Regions from separate parts of the Variovorax sp. GW822-FHT04E09 genome, predicted to be linked through region 2. Evidence: predicted binding sites of a transcription regulator. Region 2 holds the regulator's gene; the other holds the start of a gene.

Region 1 (7,866 bases), on a different contig from region 2:
AGGCCCAGTAGGCGTGGTAGCAGATGGCTTCCATCGACTCGTCGGCGAACTGAACGGCTTCCTGCGAGGCGTAGGGAATGCGCAGTTCGTACAGCGCGTCCTGGAAGCCCATCAGGCCCAGGCCGACCGGACGGTGGCGCAGGTTGGAGTCGCGCGCCTTCTTCACGGCGTAGTAGTTGATGTCGATCACGTTGTCGAGCATGCGCATCGCGGTCGAGATGGTGCGCTTGAGCTTTTCCTGGTCGACCTTGCCGTCCTTCAGGTGCTGCAGCAGGTTCACGGAACCCAGGTTGCACACGGCGGTTTCGGTGTCGCTGGTGTTCAGCGTGATCTCGGTGCACAGGTTCGACGAGTGCACCACGCCGGCGTGCTGCTGCGGCGAGCGCACGTTGCAGGCGTCCTTGAACGTGATCCAGGGGTGGCCGGTCTCGAACAGCATCGTGAGCATCTTGCGCCACAGGTCCGAGGCCTGGAGGGTGCGCGCGGGCTTGATCTCGCCGCGGGCGGCCTTTTCTTCGTAGGCGACGTAGGCCTTCTCGAAGTCGGCACCGAACAGGTCGTGCAGGTCAGGCACGTTGGAGGGCGAGAACAGCGTCCAGGTGCCCTTTTCCATCACGCGGCGCATGAACAGGTCGGGGATCCAGTTGGCGGTGTTCATGTCGTGCGTGCGGCGGCGGTCGTCGCCGGTGTTCTTGCGCAGCTCCAGGAACTCCTCGATGTCGAGGTGCCAGGTTTCCAGGTACGTGCAGACGGCGCCCTTGCGCTTGCCGCCCTGGTTCACGGCCACGGCCGTGTCGTTCACCACCTTCAGGAACGGCACCACGCCTTGCGATTCGCCGTTGGTGCCCTTGATGTGGCTGCCCAGTGCGCGCACGCGGGTCCAGTCGTTGCCCAGGCCGCCGGCGAACTTCGAGAGCAGCGCGTTTTCCTTGATCGACTCGTAGATGCCGTCCAGGTCGTCGGGCACGGTGGTCAGGTAGCAGCTGGACAGCTGCGAGCGCAGCGTGCCGGCGTTGAACAGGGTGGGCGTGCTCGACATGAAGTCGAACGACGACAGCACTTCGTAGAACTCGATGGCGCGGGCTTCGCGGTCGATTTCGTTCAGCGACAGGCCCATGGCCACGCGCATGAAGAACGCTTGCGGCAGTTCGATGCGGGTCTTGCGCACGTGCAGGAAGTAGCGGTCGTACAGCGTCTGCAGGCCCAGGTAGTCGAACTGGTTGTCGCGCTCGGCCTTCAGGGCGGCGCCCAGGCGGGGCAGGTCGTACTGCAGCAGCTTCTCGTCGAGCAGCTCGTTCTCGACGCCCTTCTTGATGAACTGCGGGAAGTAGTCGGCGTAGGCGGTGGCGCGCTCGACCGGCATCACTTCGCGGCCGATGATTTCCTTGAAGATCGTGTGCAGCAGCAGGCGCGCGGTGGCGAAGGTGTAGTCGGGGTCCTTCTCGATCAGCGTGCGGGCGGCCAGGATGGAGGCCTTGTAGACCTCGTCCAGCGGCACGCCGTCGTACAGGTTGCGCATCGTCTCGGCGACGATGGGGGCGGCGGTGATGCTGTCGCCCAGGCCCTGGCAGGCCGATTCGATCAGGCCCTTGAGCTCGTTCAGGTCCAGCGCCACGCGCTCGCCGTTGTCGAGCACGTGCAGCGCCGGTGCGGCGGGCACGTCCTGCTCGCCTTGCTTCGAACGTTCCTGGGTGCGGCGTTCGCGGTACAGCACGTAGGCGCGCGCGATTTCATGGTGGCCGCCGCGCATCAGGCCGAGCTCGACCTGGTCCTGCACGTCTTCGATGTGGAAGGTGCCGCCGCCCGGACGCGAGCGCACCATGGCGCGGATCACGCCTTGCGTCAGCGTGTCGACGGTCTCGCGCACGCTGGCGGAAGCCGCGCCCTGGGTGCCGTGCACCGCCAGGAAGGCCTTCATCATGGCGATGGCGATCTTGTTCGGCTCGAAGGGAACGACGGCGCCGTTGCGGCGGATGATCTGGTAGTGCGCGAGGTTCTGACCGGTGGGCGAGCCCGCAGTGTCTTGTTGCTGCTGCGGCGTCGCGGGGACGGCGCGGGGGGTCGACGGGGTGTTCAGTGCAGTTTGCATTCGCTTCCTCTCGGTTGTGCAATTCTTGTTGGTTGGCAAGGCCTCGCGGGCCTTGCGTCGGCGTTGTTGCCGAACGGGAAGACACTATATCTAGGGTGTCTGTGCCCTACAAGCCACTACAGGTAGTGTTTTCCTATGGACGCAACCCTGACAGGAATTGCGCCGCACTCAGCGCATCGCCAGCGATGCCGCGTGAATACTGGCCCATGGTGGCGCAACCCGCATGGGGCGCGGCTTGCAAGGCGATTTGGGCCTGCAGCCCGCATGGTTGCTACGTCGCGTGCCTGCGCTTGCGAGATTGCTGCGCTGCGAGAGCGGCGCATCGCGGGCCACGGAGCGATTGAAAAAATTAGCGCGCGACCACCTGCTCGGGAAACATCTGTGGATTCCAGCCGAGCTGTTCGCGCAGCAGGCGCCAGTCGAAACCGGCGCCGGGGTCCTGCTTGCGGCCGGGCGCGATGTGCTCGTGGCCGGCGATGTGGGCGATGGCGTAGTGCTGCGCGAGCGCGGCGCACAGGCTGGCCAGCGTCTCGTACTGCGTCTCTTCGAAGCGCTCGCCCTCGAGGCCTTCGAGTTCGATGCCGACGGAGTCGTCGTTGCAGTTGGTGCGTCCGCGCCACGACGACACGCCGGCATGCCAGGCGCGGTCCTCGCAGCTCACGAACTGCCAGAGCTCGCCGTTGCGTCGCACATAGAAATGCGACGACACCTCGAGCCCGCGGATCGACTGGAAGTACGGGTGCGCGTCCCAGTCGAGCTGGTTGGTGAAGAGCTGCTGCACGGCGTCACCGCCGTATTCGCCCGGTGGCAGGCTGATGGAATGCAGCACGATCAGGTCGGTCTGCGCGCCGAGGGGGCGCGGGCCGAAGTTGGGCGAGGGCAGCGCCTTGGCGAAGCGGTACCAGCCGGCGCGCCAGAGTCCGTCGTCGGCGGCCGGTGGGGTGGCGAGGTCGTCAGTCGTCGGCATGCGCGGTGGTGCCGTCGTCGCCGTTGGGCGTGGAGATGCCCAGGCGCGCGATGCGGTAGCGGATCTGGCGCAGGCTCATGCCCAGCCGCGCGGCGGCGGCCGTGCGGTTGAAGCCGCTCTCGTGCAGCGCGCGCACGAGGATCTCGCGCTCCTGCTGGTCGAGCCAGGCTTGCAGATCGGAAGGCAGCGGCGGCGGCGCGGGCTTGGGTTCGGCCGCCGGCGTGGGGGCCGCAGCCACCGCAACGGCGGCTGGCGCTTCAGCGGATTCGCCGCGCGGCGCGGCCGGCATCGGCGTCATCGCGCCCATCAGGTCGATGTGCAGTTCGTCGCCGTCGTTCAGCGCCACGGCGCGGTGCAGCAGGTTCTCGAGCTCGCGCACGTTGCCGTCGAGTGGGTGCTGGGCCAGGCGCTGCAGCAGCGCGTCGGACAGGCGCGGCACGGGCAGGCCGCCGTCCTGCGCGATGCGCGCGAGCAGCGCGGTGCACAGCGCGGGCAGGTCTTCGCGGCGCTCGCGCAGCGCGGGCACGGCGATCTCGATCACGTTGAGGCGGTAGAACAGGTCCTGCCGGAAGCGGCCGGCCAGCACCTCGGCGTGCAGGTCTTTATGGGTGGCGCTCACGATGCGCACGTCGACCGCGTCTTCCTGCGTCGAGCCGATGGCGCGCACGCTGCGCTCCTGGATGGCGCGCAGCAGCTTCGATTGCATGGCCAGCGGCAGGTCGCCGATTTCGTCGAGGAACAGCGTGCCGTCGCGCGCCGCCTGGAAGTAGCCGTCGCGGTCTTGCGAGGAGCCGGTGTACGAGCCCTTCTTGGCGCCGAAGAACTCGGCCTCGAGCAGGTTCTCGGGGATCGCGCCGCAGTTCACCGCGACGAAGGGGCCTTCGCTGCGTTGGCTGCAGCCGTGCACGGCGCGTGCGACGAGTTCCTTGCCGGTGCCCGATTCGCCGCGCACCAGCACCGGCGCCATGCCGCGCGCTACCTTGGCGATGCGCGACTTCACGAGGCGCATCGGGTCGGAGTCGCCGACCAGCCGGTCGAGCGCGGTGGCGCCGCTGCGCGTCACGGCCAGCACATCGGGACGCTCGCCGCCCTGGCCGGCGGCTTGCGGCGGCGCTTTCTGCGGCACGACCACCGCCGCGCGGTTGGCCTGCACGGCCGACGCCACCACGGCGCGGAACTGCTTCAGGTCGACCGGCTTCGTGAGGTAGTCGAAGGCGCCGGCCTTCAGTGCCTCGACCGCGTTCTCGGCCGAGCCGTAGGCGGTCATGACCACGCAGCGCTCGCTGCGCTGGCCTTTCTGGATGCGGTGGATGATCTCCATGCCTTCGCCGTCGGGCAGCCGCATGTCGGTGATCACGGCGTCGAAGCGGCCGGCTTCCAGGTGCTGCCAGGCTTCGGACACGCTGCCCGCGGCTTCCACCCGGTAGCCTTCGCGCAGCAGCGTGAGTTCGTAGAGCGTGCGCAGGTCGGGTTCGTCGTCGATGACGAGGATCTGCGCGGGGCGCGGGGCGGCGGCGGAAGACGGGAGGGAGCTCACGGCCGCTATTGTGTCAGCCGGTTTTCGCTCGGTGCGAAGCTGACGAAGAATTCGTTGCCCTCGGGGCCGCCCGGCACCAGCGCGCGCCGTTCGTAGCCGATGGTGGCGCCGTGGCGCCGGCACAGCTCGCGGCACAGGAACAGGCCCAGGCCGCTGGAGCGGCTCTCGGACGAGAAGAAGGGTTCGAACAGGTGGCGCTGCACCGCCGGCTCCAGCGGTGCGCCGTCGCTCCACACCAGCAGCGCCGGGCGCTGCACGCCGGCGCGCTGCAAGGTGGTGATGACCTGGATCGCGCCCTCGCGCTGGCTGGCGTAGCGCGCCGCGTTGTCCAGCAGGTTCACCAGCAGCCGGCGCAGGTGCTCGGCCTCGAAGCGCACCTCGCTGCCCGGCGCCTCGAGCGCCACGCGCACGCCCTTGCGCTGGGTCTGGCGTATCCATTCCTCGGCCAGGATCTGCGCGGCCGGGTCGAGCACCAGCTGCTCGCCCAGCGACAGCACGCGCTGCTGGCGCGCGCGCGAGACGTCGAGCACGTCGTCCACGATGCGCGCCAGGCGCTGCGCGTTGTGCTGCACCATGTCGGTCAGCTTGCGGTGCGCCGGGTCGGTCAGGTCTTCGCTGAGTAGGGCGCTGGCCTGCGCGATGGCGGCCAGCGGGTTGCGGATTTCATGTGCCACCGCGGCCGACATGCGACCCATCGCGGCGAGCTTTTCGGTGCGGATGCGGGCCTCGAGCTCGCGCAGGTCCTGCAGGAACATCACGCACAGGCTGTCGGCGCGGCGGTCGTCGGTGGGCGTGAGCCGGGTGCGCACGCGCACCTCGCGCGCCGCGCCGCGCGCCTGCGCCACCGGGATCTCCTCGGTCTGCGGCGCGCGCCGCGCGAAGGTCTGGCGCGCGAGCGCGGCCAGCGCATGCCAGGCCGGCTGGGTGTGCAGCGGGAACGGCAACGCCAGCTGCGCCAGGCCCTGGCCGAGGATTGCGTCGGCCGCCGGGTTGGCCGCGTGCACCAGGCCGTCGGTGTCGATCACCAGCACGCCTTCGCTCAGGGTTTCGATCACCAGGTCGTTGACCTGCGCCTGCATCTGCGCGTGGCTGCGGCTGCGTTGCGCCACCGCCTCTTCGCGCGCCAGCCGGCGCGCCAGCTCGTGCGCGAGCAGCGCCACCACGAACAGGCCGGTGCCGGTGAGGGCGGCCTGCACGAAGCGCGCCGACGGATCGCCGGGTTGCTGCAGCCAGTGCCAGCCGGCGTCGGCCAGCAGCAGCAGCGTCACGGTGGCCGTGGTGCCCAGGCCCACGAGCAGCGTGCCGAGCACCGCGCTCATCAGCACGGGCAGCGCGAACAGCGGCGTGTAGTTGACGCTGCCGCCCTGCAGCACCTGCAGGGCGCTGAAGATGCCCAGGTCGACCCCGATGGTCAGCAGCCAGAGGGTGGAGAAGCCGCGGATCGGCGGTTCGAAGTGCGCGTAGCGCATCTCCAGCCAGGCCAGCACGAGGTAGCCGCCCGACAGCACGATCGGCAGCGGTTGCACGGCCTGCCCGATGGCGAAGGCCACGCCCTGCAGCAGCACCAGCACAAGCGCCACGAAACAGCGCGCCGCCATGAAGCCGCGCCACAGCCGCAGCAGGGCCGTGCTGTCGCCGGCGCCCAGGTCGAGCACGTCCCAGTCGGTGGCCGGCTCGCCGCGCGACCGGCGCAATGAACTCATGCGGAGGTGCCGGCCTGGCGGTGCGCGGCGCTGCAGAACATCGCGCCGTCCGGCCCGGCGAGTGCGTCGGCCGCGGGCAGGTGCAGCCCGCAATGGGCGCAGCGCACCATCGCCTGCGGCGGGCCGACGGCCGGCGTGCGTTGCTGCGCTTTCTTGGCGCGTTCCTGCTGCGCGTCGCGCATCTCTTCGCGCCGGTTCTTGCGCCAGAGCCAGATCGCGACCCACACCACCGCGAGGACGAGCAGGTACTTCATGCGGGCAGGCGCGTCAGCACGACTTCGAGCACGAAGCGCGAGCCCACATAGGCCAGCAGCAGCAGCGCCGCGCCCGCATACAGCACGCGCCGCGCCGTGCGTCCGCGCCAGCCGAAGCGCGCGCGCCCGGTCAGCAGGACCGCGAAGCTGAGCCAGGCGAGCACCGAGAAGATGGTCTTGTGGTCCCACTTCCAGGCGCGGCCAGCGGCGCCGTAGAGCTGTTCGCTGAACAGCAGGCCGGCCAGCAGCGTGGCCGACAGCAGCACGAAGCCCGCCGTGACGAAGCGGAAGGTGAGCCGTTCCAATGTGAGCAGCGGCACACCGGCCTGCGCATCGGCGCTGGCGAGGCGGATCTGCTTTTCGGCCCGCGTGATCAGCCAGGCGTGCACCACGGCGGCGCCGAACAGGCCGTACGAGGCGATGCCCAGCGCCAGGTGCAGCGGCAGCCAGGGCGAGGCGCTGACATGCAGCGGCGTGCCCGGGAACAGCAGCGCCAGCAGCACGGCGGCCGCGCCCAGCCAGGCCAGCGCACGGCGTGCCTTCAGTTGCGGGTACAGGCGGCTTTCGACCGCGTAGACCGTGAGCACCAGCCACGCCGTGACCGACAGCGCCGGCGCAAAACCGAAGCGAGGGTCGCCGCCGATCAGCCCGTGGCCGAGCACCGCAGCGTGCAGCAGCCATGCGATGCCGAGCGCCCATTGGGTGGTCTGGCGGCTGAGCCGCGCACCGGCGGCAGCGGCAAAACCGTAGGCTGCCGCGGTGGCGATGCCCAGCGCCACGCCGAGTGGGGAGGGGATCGCTAAAATCATCGGTGGAGTGTATAGGCTCGCCCCCCGGCTTCGCGCACGTCGCGTCGCTTCGCCCACCCCCGCCGGGGGCACCCCCCGCGAGAGAGCGGGCCCACATACCGCTTCCAGGTTTTCACGACTTTCCATCGGTCCGCTGCCGCGGACAACAAGGTATTTCCTTCATGGCCACCGCCCTCACCGAAAAGTTCTCCCGCCTCGTCAAGACGATGAGCGGCCAGGCGCGCATCACCGAAAGCAACGTGCAGGACATGCTGCGCGAGGTGCGCATGGCGCTGCTGGAGGCCGACGTGGCGTTGCCCGTGGTGCGCGACTTCGTCGCCCGCGTGAAGGAGAAGGCGCTCGGCCAGGAAGTGCTGGGCTCGCTCAAGCCGGGCCAGGCGCTGGTCGGCATCGTCAACCGCGAACTCGCCGCCACCATGGGCGAGGGCGTGTCGGACATCAACCTCGCGGCTCAGCCGCCGGCGGTGATCCTCATGGCCGGCCTGCAGGGCGCCGGCAAGACCACCA
Region 2 (7,866 bases):
CGTTCATCACCTCGCAGATCACCGAGGCAGGCGAGCAGCCGGCCATGGCGGCCAGGTCGCAGCCGGCTTCGGTGTGGCCGGCGCGCATGAGCACGCCGCCGTCCACCGCCTGCAGCGGGAAGATGTGGCCGGGCTGCACCAGGTCGGCGGCCACGGCGTTGCGCGCCACGGCGGCCTGCACGGTGCGGGCGCGGTCGGCGGCCGAGATGCCGGTGGTCACGCCTTCGGCGGCCTCGATGGAGACGGTGAAGGCCGTGGAATGCTTGGCGCCGTTGCGCTGGACCATCGGCGGCAGCTGCAACCGCTCGCACATCTCGCGCGAGAGCGTGAGGCAGATCAGGCCGCGCGCGTGACGGGCCATGAAGTTGATGGCTTCGGCGGTGATGTGGTCGGCGGCGATGACGATGTCGCCTTCGTTCTCGCGGTCTTCCTCGTCCACGAGGATGACCATGCGACCGGCGGCCAGCTCGGCCACGATGTCTTCGACCGGGGAGATCGGTGCGGGTGCACGGTCGGCGCGCGGGGCGCCGATCGGCGTGACGGAGGCGTTCATTTCGAAGTGTCCTTGGGAGACGTGGAAGACGTCAGAGAGGGGGTGAGCATGCCGGCCTGAAGCATGCGCTCCACGTAGCGCGCCACGGTGTCGATTTCGAGGTTGACCTTCGAGCCGGCCTTCAGGCCGCCGAGGGAGGTGTTTTCCACGGTGTGCGGGATCAGGTTGATGCTGACTTCGGCGCCATCGGCGATGTCGCTCACGCTGTTGACCGTGAGGCTCACGCCGTTGATGGTGATCGAGCCCTTGTAGGCCAGGAAGCGCGCCAGCGCGGGCGGTGCGACCACGCGCAGCTCCCAGCTTTCGCCGACCGGCGCGAAGAAGCTCACGTGGCCGATGCCGTCCACGTGGCCCGAGACGATGTGGCCGCCGAGGCGGTCGCTCGCGCGCAGGGCCTTCTCGAGGTTGATGCGGCTGCCTTCGTCGGTCAGGCCGGCCGTCTTGTCGAGGGACTCCGCGGAAATGTCGATGGTGAATTGCCCGCGTTCAGGTGCGAGCGTGGTGACCGTCATGCAGGCGCCGTTGAGCGCGATGCTGTCGCCGAGCCCGACGTCGTCGAGGTAGCCGTCGGGCACCTCGATGCTGAGTCGCTTGCCGTAGGAGGAGGAGGTGCCGAGGTCGTGGATGGCGGCGATGCGCCCCACGCCGGTGATGATTCCGGTGAACATTTCCACATTTTCGCAGACATCGAGGGGTCTTCGGCCCGAAGGGCCGGTTTGCGGCTGCGAATGTGCCGCGCCGCGTGGGCGGCGGCTCAGAAGCGGTCGCGGCCGGCGACGCGCGCGACGATGCGCAGGTCGGGCCCCAGCATGTCCACCGACTTGAATTCGAGCGGCAGCGCGCCCGCCAGCGAGGTGAGCGGGCCCTCGGCGTGCAGGTGGCTGGCGATGTCGAGCCCGCTGCCGATCAGCTTGGGCGCCAGGTACACCAGCAGCTCGTCCACGCAGCCTTCGCGCAGCAGCGAGCCGTTGAGCTTGTGGCCCGATTCGACATGCAGCTCGTTGACGCCGCGCGCCGCGAGGTCCTTGAGCATCGCGGGCAGGTCGACCTTGCCGTGCAGGTTGGGCAGGCAGGTGATGGTGGCACCGCGGGCTTCGAGCGCGGCCGCCTTTTCTTCGTTGTGCCGGCTGGCGGCGTAGATCCAGACGGCGCGGCCAGCTATGAAAATGTGAGCGTCGGGCGAGGTCTGGAGGTGGCTGTCGACCACCACGAGGTGGGGCTGGCGCGGTGTGTCGACCAGGCGCACGTCCAGGCGCGGGTTGTCTTCGAGCAGCGTGCCGACGCCGGTCAGCACCGCACCGGTGCGGGCCCGCCAGGCGTGGCCGTCGGCGCGCGCGGCCTCGCCGGTGATCCACTGGCTCACGCCGTTGTGCAGGCCGGTGCGGCCGTCGATCGAGGCGGCGATCTTCATTCGAACCCAGGGCTGCTGGCGGATCATGCGGCTGAAGAAGCCGATGTTGAGCTCGCGGGATTCGTCGGCGCCCGGTCCGACCTCGACCTCGACGCCCGCCGCACGCAGGCGCTCGAAGCCTTGTCCCGCCACGAGCGGGTTCGGGTCGGCGAGCGAGGCCACGACGCGGCGCACGCCGGCGGCGACCAGTGCGTCGCAGCAGGGGCCGGTGCGGCCGTGGTGAGAGCAGGGTTCGAGCGTGACGTAGGCGGTGGCGCCCGCGGTCGAATGGCCCTGGGCCTGCGCGTCGCGCAGCGCCATCACCTCGGCATGCGGGCCGCCGGCTTGTTGGGTGTGGCCCTGTCCGATCACATGGCCGTCGGCGTCGCACAGCACGCAGCCGACGCGCGGATTCGGGTCGGTCAGGCGGATCGCGGAGGCGGCCAGCCGCAGAGCGGTCGCGATGTGTTCGGAAGAGGGCATGGGTACGGAGCGAAAAAGGCTGCGCGGGTCGGCGCGCCGCTCAGATATCGCGCAGCAGCTGCCGGAACTCGTCCACGTCCTCGAAGCTGCGGTACACCGAGGCAAAGCGCACGTAGGCGACCTTGTCGAGTTTCTTGAGTTCGCGCATCACGAGCTCGCCGACCTTCGTCGAGTCGATTTCGCGCAGGCCGCTGGCCAGGAGTTTCTGTTCGATGCGCAGCAGGGCGTTGTCGATCTGCTCGATGCTCACGGGGCGCTTGCGCAGCGCCAGCATCATCGAGGCGCGCACCTTGGTCGAGTCGAAGTCGGCGCGGCTGCCGTCCTTCTTGACCACGACGGGGAAGTTGACGTCGGGGCGCTCATACGTGGTGAAGCGTTTGTCGCAGGCGCTGCACTGGCGGCGCCTGCGGACGAAGTCGGCGTCTTCCGAAACGCGGGTCTCGACGACCTGCGTTTCGAGATGACCGCAAAAAGGGCATTTCATGCGGCCAGTGCTTCTCTTCTTCTGATTACGAAATCAACGGTAGACAGGGAAGCGGCTCGTCAAGGCGTGGACCTTGGCGCGCACCGCGTCGATGTTCGCCGCGTCGCGCGGGTTCTCGAGCACGTCGGCCACCAGGTTCGCCGTGATGCGGGCCTCTTCGTCCTTGAAGCCGCGGGTGGTCATGGCGGGGGTGCCGATGCGCACGCCGCTGGTGACCATCGGCTTTTCCGGGTCGTTGGGGATCGCGTTCTTGTTGATCGTCATGTGGGCGGCGCCCAGCACGGCTTCGGCTTCCTTGCCGGTGATGCCCTTGGAACGCAGGTCGACCAGCATGACGTGGCTTTCGGTGCGTCCGCTCACGATGCGCAGGCCGCGCGCGGTGAGGGTGTCGGCCACGATCTGGGCGTTCTTGACCACCTGTTGCTGGTAGGCCTTGAACTCGGGCGTCAGGGCTTCCTTGAACGCGACGGCCTTGGCGGCGATCACGTGCATCAGCGGGCCGCCTTGCAGGCCGGGGAAGATGGCGCTGTTGATCGCCTTCTCGTGCTGCGACTTCATCAGGATGATGCCGCCGCGCGGGCCGCGCAGGCTCTTGTGCGTGGTCGAGGTCACGATGTCGGCGTGCGGCACCGGGTTCGGGTACACGCCCGCGGCCACGAGGCCGGCGTAGTGGGCGATGTCGACCATGAAGATCGCGCCGACGTCCTTGGCGACCTTGGCGAAGCGCTCGAAGTCGATGTGCAGCGAGTAGGCCGAGGCGCCCGCGATGATCAGCTTGGGCATGTGCTCATGTGCCTTGCGTTCCATTGCGTCGTAGTCGATGGCTTCGTTGGCGTCCAGGCCGTAGCTCACCACGTTGAACCACTTGCCGCTCATGTTGAGAGGCATGCCGTGGGTCAGGTGACCGCCTTCGGCCAGGCTCATGCCCATGATGGTGTCGCCGGGCTTCAGGAAGGCGAGCATCACGGCTTCGTTGGCCGAGGCACCGCAGTGCGGCTGCACGTTGGCGGCGTCGGCGCCGAAGATCTGCTTGACGCGGTCGATGGCCAGTTGCTCGGCCACGTCGACGTGCTCGCAGCCGCCGTAATAGCGCTTGCCCGGGTAGCCTTCGGCGTACTTATTAGTGAGCTGCGAGCCCTGGGCGGCCATGACGGCCGGCGAGGCGTAGTTCTCGCTGGCGATCAGCTCGATGTGGTGTTCCTGGCGCGCGTTTTCGGCTTGAATCGCAGCCCAGATTTCGGGATCGGTCTGTTCGACCAGGATATTGCGTTGGTACATGGCAGTCCTTTGAAGACGAGGTCCTTGTTCAACCAAACAAGGGCTGCCCAGGCGAACGGCTGAACGCCTGTTGTGGCCAGGCGGCACGCTTCCCAGTGGTATTCCACGTCAGCGCGTGGCACCTTTTTCAGGGTGCTGCGCCTATCGCCAGTCGCGTACAGGCCGAGTGTAGCGCAGGCCCGCACGCATCCGGGCCGGGAAGGCTGGCAAGGCCTCAGGAAACTGCGGAGAGCAGGGCGACCTTGGCCGGCTCGCTGCCGGTGGCAGGCTCTTCACCCACGGGCTTGGCCGGCGCCACGACCGGAATCGGCTGTGCGCGCGCCGTGGTCGGCGGCGGCACGACCATCGTCGACGGCGCGCGGCCGGCGGCAACCTGGCGCAGGCGCTCGTGCTCGGCCAGCACCTTGGCGGCATAGCCGCCGTCGTCGTCGAGGTTGGCGGCGCCCACGTAGTAGCGCAGGCCGCCTTCGAGCGAGCCGGCGCGGGCGATGCATTCCTGCAGCACCTTCACGCCGACGCGCATGTTGGTCACGGGGTCGAAGGCGGTGAGCGTGCCGCCCGCGCTTTCGTACTTGTCGCCGTGCACGCGGGTCATGACCTGCATCAGGCCCTGGGCGCCGACGTGGCTTTGCGCGAACGGGTTGAAGCTGGACTCGATGGCCATGATGGCCAGGATCAGCGTCGGGTCGAGCTTGGTGCGCTTGCCGATCTGGTAGGCCTCGGAGACCAGCACGCTCAGCGGCTCGGCCGCGACGCGGTATTTCTTGCTGAGCCAGTAGGCCACCGCCGCCTGCTGCTTGGGCAGCTCGTCGGGGCTCGCGGCCGTGGTCCGCTCGATGGCGGTCGGCTCGAGGTCCGTGGGTTCGGGCGCGGGCTTGCGCGACTGCAGCCAGCCCATCAGTTGTTCCTCACCGGTCTTGCGCAGGTCGGGGCGCGCCACGAGGGCGAGGGCCGCGAACACGATGGCCAGGCCGACCAGCGCAAACCCGTTGTGGGTGATTTCAAAAAAGCCGTCTGCCACATCGGACACGAAGGTCCGTAGCCCGCGGGCTGTGGCATCAAACGCCTTGCTCATCGCTTTTTTCCTTTCTGTGCGGCACCTAGCATGCAGCGCCTGAAAGGGCGGTGGATGAAGGCAGCGGCGCTTGGATTGGTATGTACGAATCAGGCTCCGCGCATGGAGGGGGTGTGGGGTAGGGAGCGCGGCGGCCTGATCACGCCGGTGGAATTCGGCAGCGGATTCAGGGAGGCCCTGCTGCGTCCGGCAGCAAGGGCAGGCGGGATTCTATCGTGGCTAAATACACGGTCAAGCATAAGGATTTGGTTTCATATGTTAATAAGTGCTTGAAGAATCCCCCCGTCCGAGGGGCTTCCAAGGGGAGCGGGCCTACGGGAAATCCCTTGGAAAAGGGATTTGCAAAGGAAGGGTGAGACGCCTAATCTGGACGGGCCTGAGGTTTCAGGCGTTTTTCCGAAGTCAGGCAGTCCGAGGTGCAAGTCAAGGACTCGAACGATGGAGGACTCCACGGCGGCAATCTCTTGCTGCCAGCACGGCGGGAACCATTACTTCCGGTCGCGCGAATCGATGGCATGGGTTTTGAGCCCGCCATCAAGCCCGGTGACAAGACACTTCGTCGACTCACCGGGCTTTCTTGTTTTCGGGGCGCGCACTTTCGGCCTATCCATGCCGGCGGTGATTGCCTTCGCATCACAACGCCTCGCCAAAAGGGAACGCATTCACGTTTCGGCAGACTTTGTTGGCATCTGTTTGCGGCACACTTCTGCGGATGGATGCTGCTTCGATCAAACAGAACAAATGGGTGCGGCGTGGGGTCGTCGCGTTGCTGGTGGTGTTGGCCCTGTGGGCCATCGCGTGGCTGGCGGTGCCGCCGATCGCCAAGAGCCAGCTCCAGAAGATCGCGAGCGAAAAGCTGGGCCGGCAGGTCACCGTCGGCAAGATCGACTTCAAGCCCTGGACGCTCGAGCTCGCACTGAATGACCTGCGCATCGCCACCGCCGACGGCAAGCAGCCGCAGGTGGCCATCAAGCGCATCTATGCCGACGCCGAATTGCAATCGCTCTTCCGCCTGGCGCCGGTGATCGACGCGGTGACGGTCGAGGCACCCGCGGTGCTGCTCACGCACCTGGCCGACGGCAAGTACGACATCGACGACATCCTGGCCAAGCTGGCCTCGGGCCCGCCGCCTGACCCGAAGGCCGAGCCCGCACGCTTTGCGATCTACAACATCTCAATCAAGGATGGTGCGGTCGACTTCGACGACCAGACCGTCAAGCGCCGGCATGAGCTGCGCGGCTTCATGTTGGATGTGCCGTTCCTGAGCAACCTCGCCTCCAAGCGCGAGATCACGACCGAGCCCAAGCTGGCCTTTGCGCTCAACGGCAGCCAGTTCGATTCGGCCGCCTTCACGACCCCGTTCGCGCAAAGCCGCAAGACCGACGCCCACGTGCAGTTCAAGGGGCTGGACCTCGTGCCGTACCTGGGCTACATCCCCGGCGGCCTGCCGGTGAAGCTGCAGGCCGGCAGCCTCGATGCCGACCTGAAGATCGATTTCCAGCAGACCAGCACCATCGGCCTGAAGCTCACCGGCACGGTCGAGGCCCATGGCGCCAAGCTGGGCGACGCCCGCGGGCGCGACCTGCTGGGCTTCGACTCGCTCAAGCTGGCGCTGGCCGACGTGCGACCGCTGGAGTCGGTGTTTCACCTGAGCGAGGTCGCGCTGGCCAAGCCGCAGCTGGTGGTGGCGCGCGACGCCGCCGGCCAGCTCAACCTGATGGCCACCGACCCGGCGACCGGCGCGGCCGAAAAGGCGGCGCCGCTGCCGGCGCCCGCGGCCAGCGCCCCGGGCGGCAAGCCGGTCGCCGAGAAGCCCAAGCTCAAGGTGCAGGTCGACAAGATCGCGCTCGACGGCGGCCGTGTCGGCTGGCGCGACGAAACCGTCAAGCCCGCTGCAGCCATCGACCTCACCGACCTCGGCATCAACCTCACGGCCGTCACCTGGCCCATGGAAAAGCCCGCGCAGTTCGACGGCAGCACTGCCGTCGCGGGCGCCACGCTGAAGTTCAAGGGCAACGCCACCGACAAGGTCGCCGACGTGCAGACCGAGGTCGAGGCGCTGCCGCTGTCGCTGGCTGCGCCGTACCTGGCGCAGAGCCTGGAGCCCACGCTCGACGGCAAGCTCAGCGGCCAGATCGACGTGTCCTGGGCCCAGCCCGATCTGAAGTTCAAGGCGCGCCGCCTGGCCGCCGACGGCCTGGCGCTGACCCAGGCCAAGACCGCGCTGGCCAGCGTCGGGCGCTTCGAGCTGGTCGACGCCGAGGTCGACATGACCAGGCACACCTTGAACATCGCGTCGTTCACCGCGACCAACCCCAAGGTGAGCGTCGAGCGCGACAACGAGAAGCGCTGGATGTTCGAGCGCTGGCTGAAGACCCCGGCCGGCGGCGCCAAGGTGGCGGCGCCCAAGCCGGCCGACGCCGGCGCAGCGCGTCCCAACAGCGCCAACACCAAGCCCTGGGCGCTGACGCTGGGCACGCTGGCGGTCGACAACGGCAGCCTGTCCTATGCGGACAAGGCCGGCTCGGCGCCGGTGGCGATCGAGGTCACGGCCTTCAAGCTGCTGGCCCAGAAGATCGCACCCGACACCAACACCGTCTCGC

Evidence for each region. The regulator NrdR, encoded in region 2, represses ribonucleotide reductase genes. The targets are predictions, from matches to a motif close to CACNANATNTNGTG.
Region 1: a site for NrdR is predicted at 2,172-2,185, ahead of AC1RL8_RS21255 (ribonucleoside-diphosphate reductase subunit alpha). Genes of this name have one in related genera too.

The regions. Positions count from the first base shown of each region.
Region 1 covers NZ_JBXAMR010000005.1:230,457-238,322, forward strand. Annotated here, with positions in the region: gene AC1RL8_RS21255 (ribonucleoside-diphosphate reductase subunit alpha) at 1-2,089, opposite strand, end outside; gene ampD (1,6-anhydro-N-acetylmuramyl-L-alanine amidase AmpD) at 2,439-3,056, opposite strand; gene AC1RL8_RS21265 (sigma-54-dependent transcriptional regulator) at 3,043-4,593, opposite strand; gene AC1RL8_RS21270 (two-component system sensor histidine kinase NtrB) at 4,599-6,296, opposite strand; gene AC1RL8_RS21275 (PP0621 family protein) at 6,293-6,550, opposite strand; gene AC1RL8_RS21280 (cytochrome C assembly family protein) at 6,547-7,359, opposite strand; gene ffh (signal recognition particle protein) at 7,521-7,866, shown strand, end outside.
Region 2 covers NZ_JBXAMR010000001.1:73,198-81,063, forward strand. Annotated here, with positions in the region: gene ribBA (bifunctional 3,4-dihydroxy-2-butanone-4-phosphate synthase/GTP cyclohydrolase II) at 1-553, opposite strand, end outside; gene AC1RL8_RS00335 (riboflavin synthase) at 550-1,221, opposite strand; gene ribD (bifunctional diaminohydroxyphosphoribosylaminopyrimidine deaminase/5-amino-6-(5-phosphoribosylamino)uracil reductase RibD) at 1,308-2,426, opposite strand; gene nrdR (transcriptional regulator NrdR) at 2,467-2,910, opposite strand; gene glyA (serine hydroxymethyltransferase) at 2,944-4,188, opposite strand; ZMP/ZTP riboswitch at 4,227-4,353, opposite strand; gene AC1RL8_RS00355 (lytic transglycosylase domain-containing protein) at 4,403-5,263, opposite strand; gene AC1RL8_RS00360 (DUF748 domain-containing protein) at 5,976-7,866, shown strand, end outside.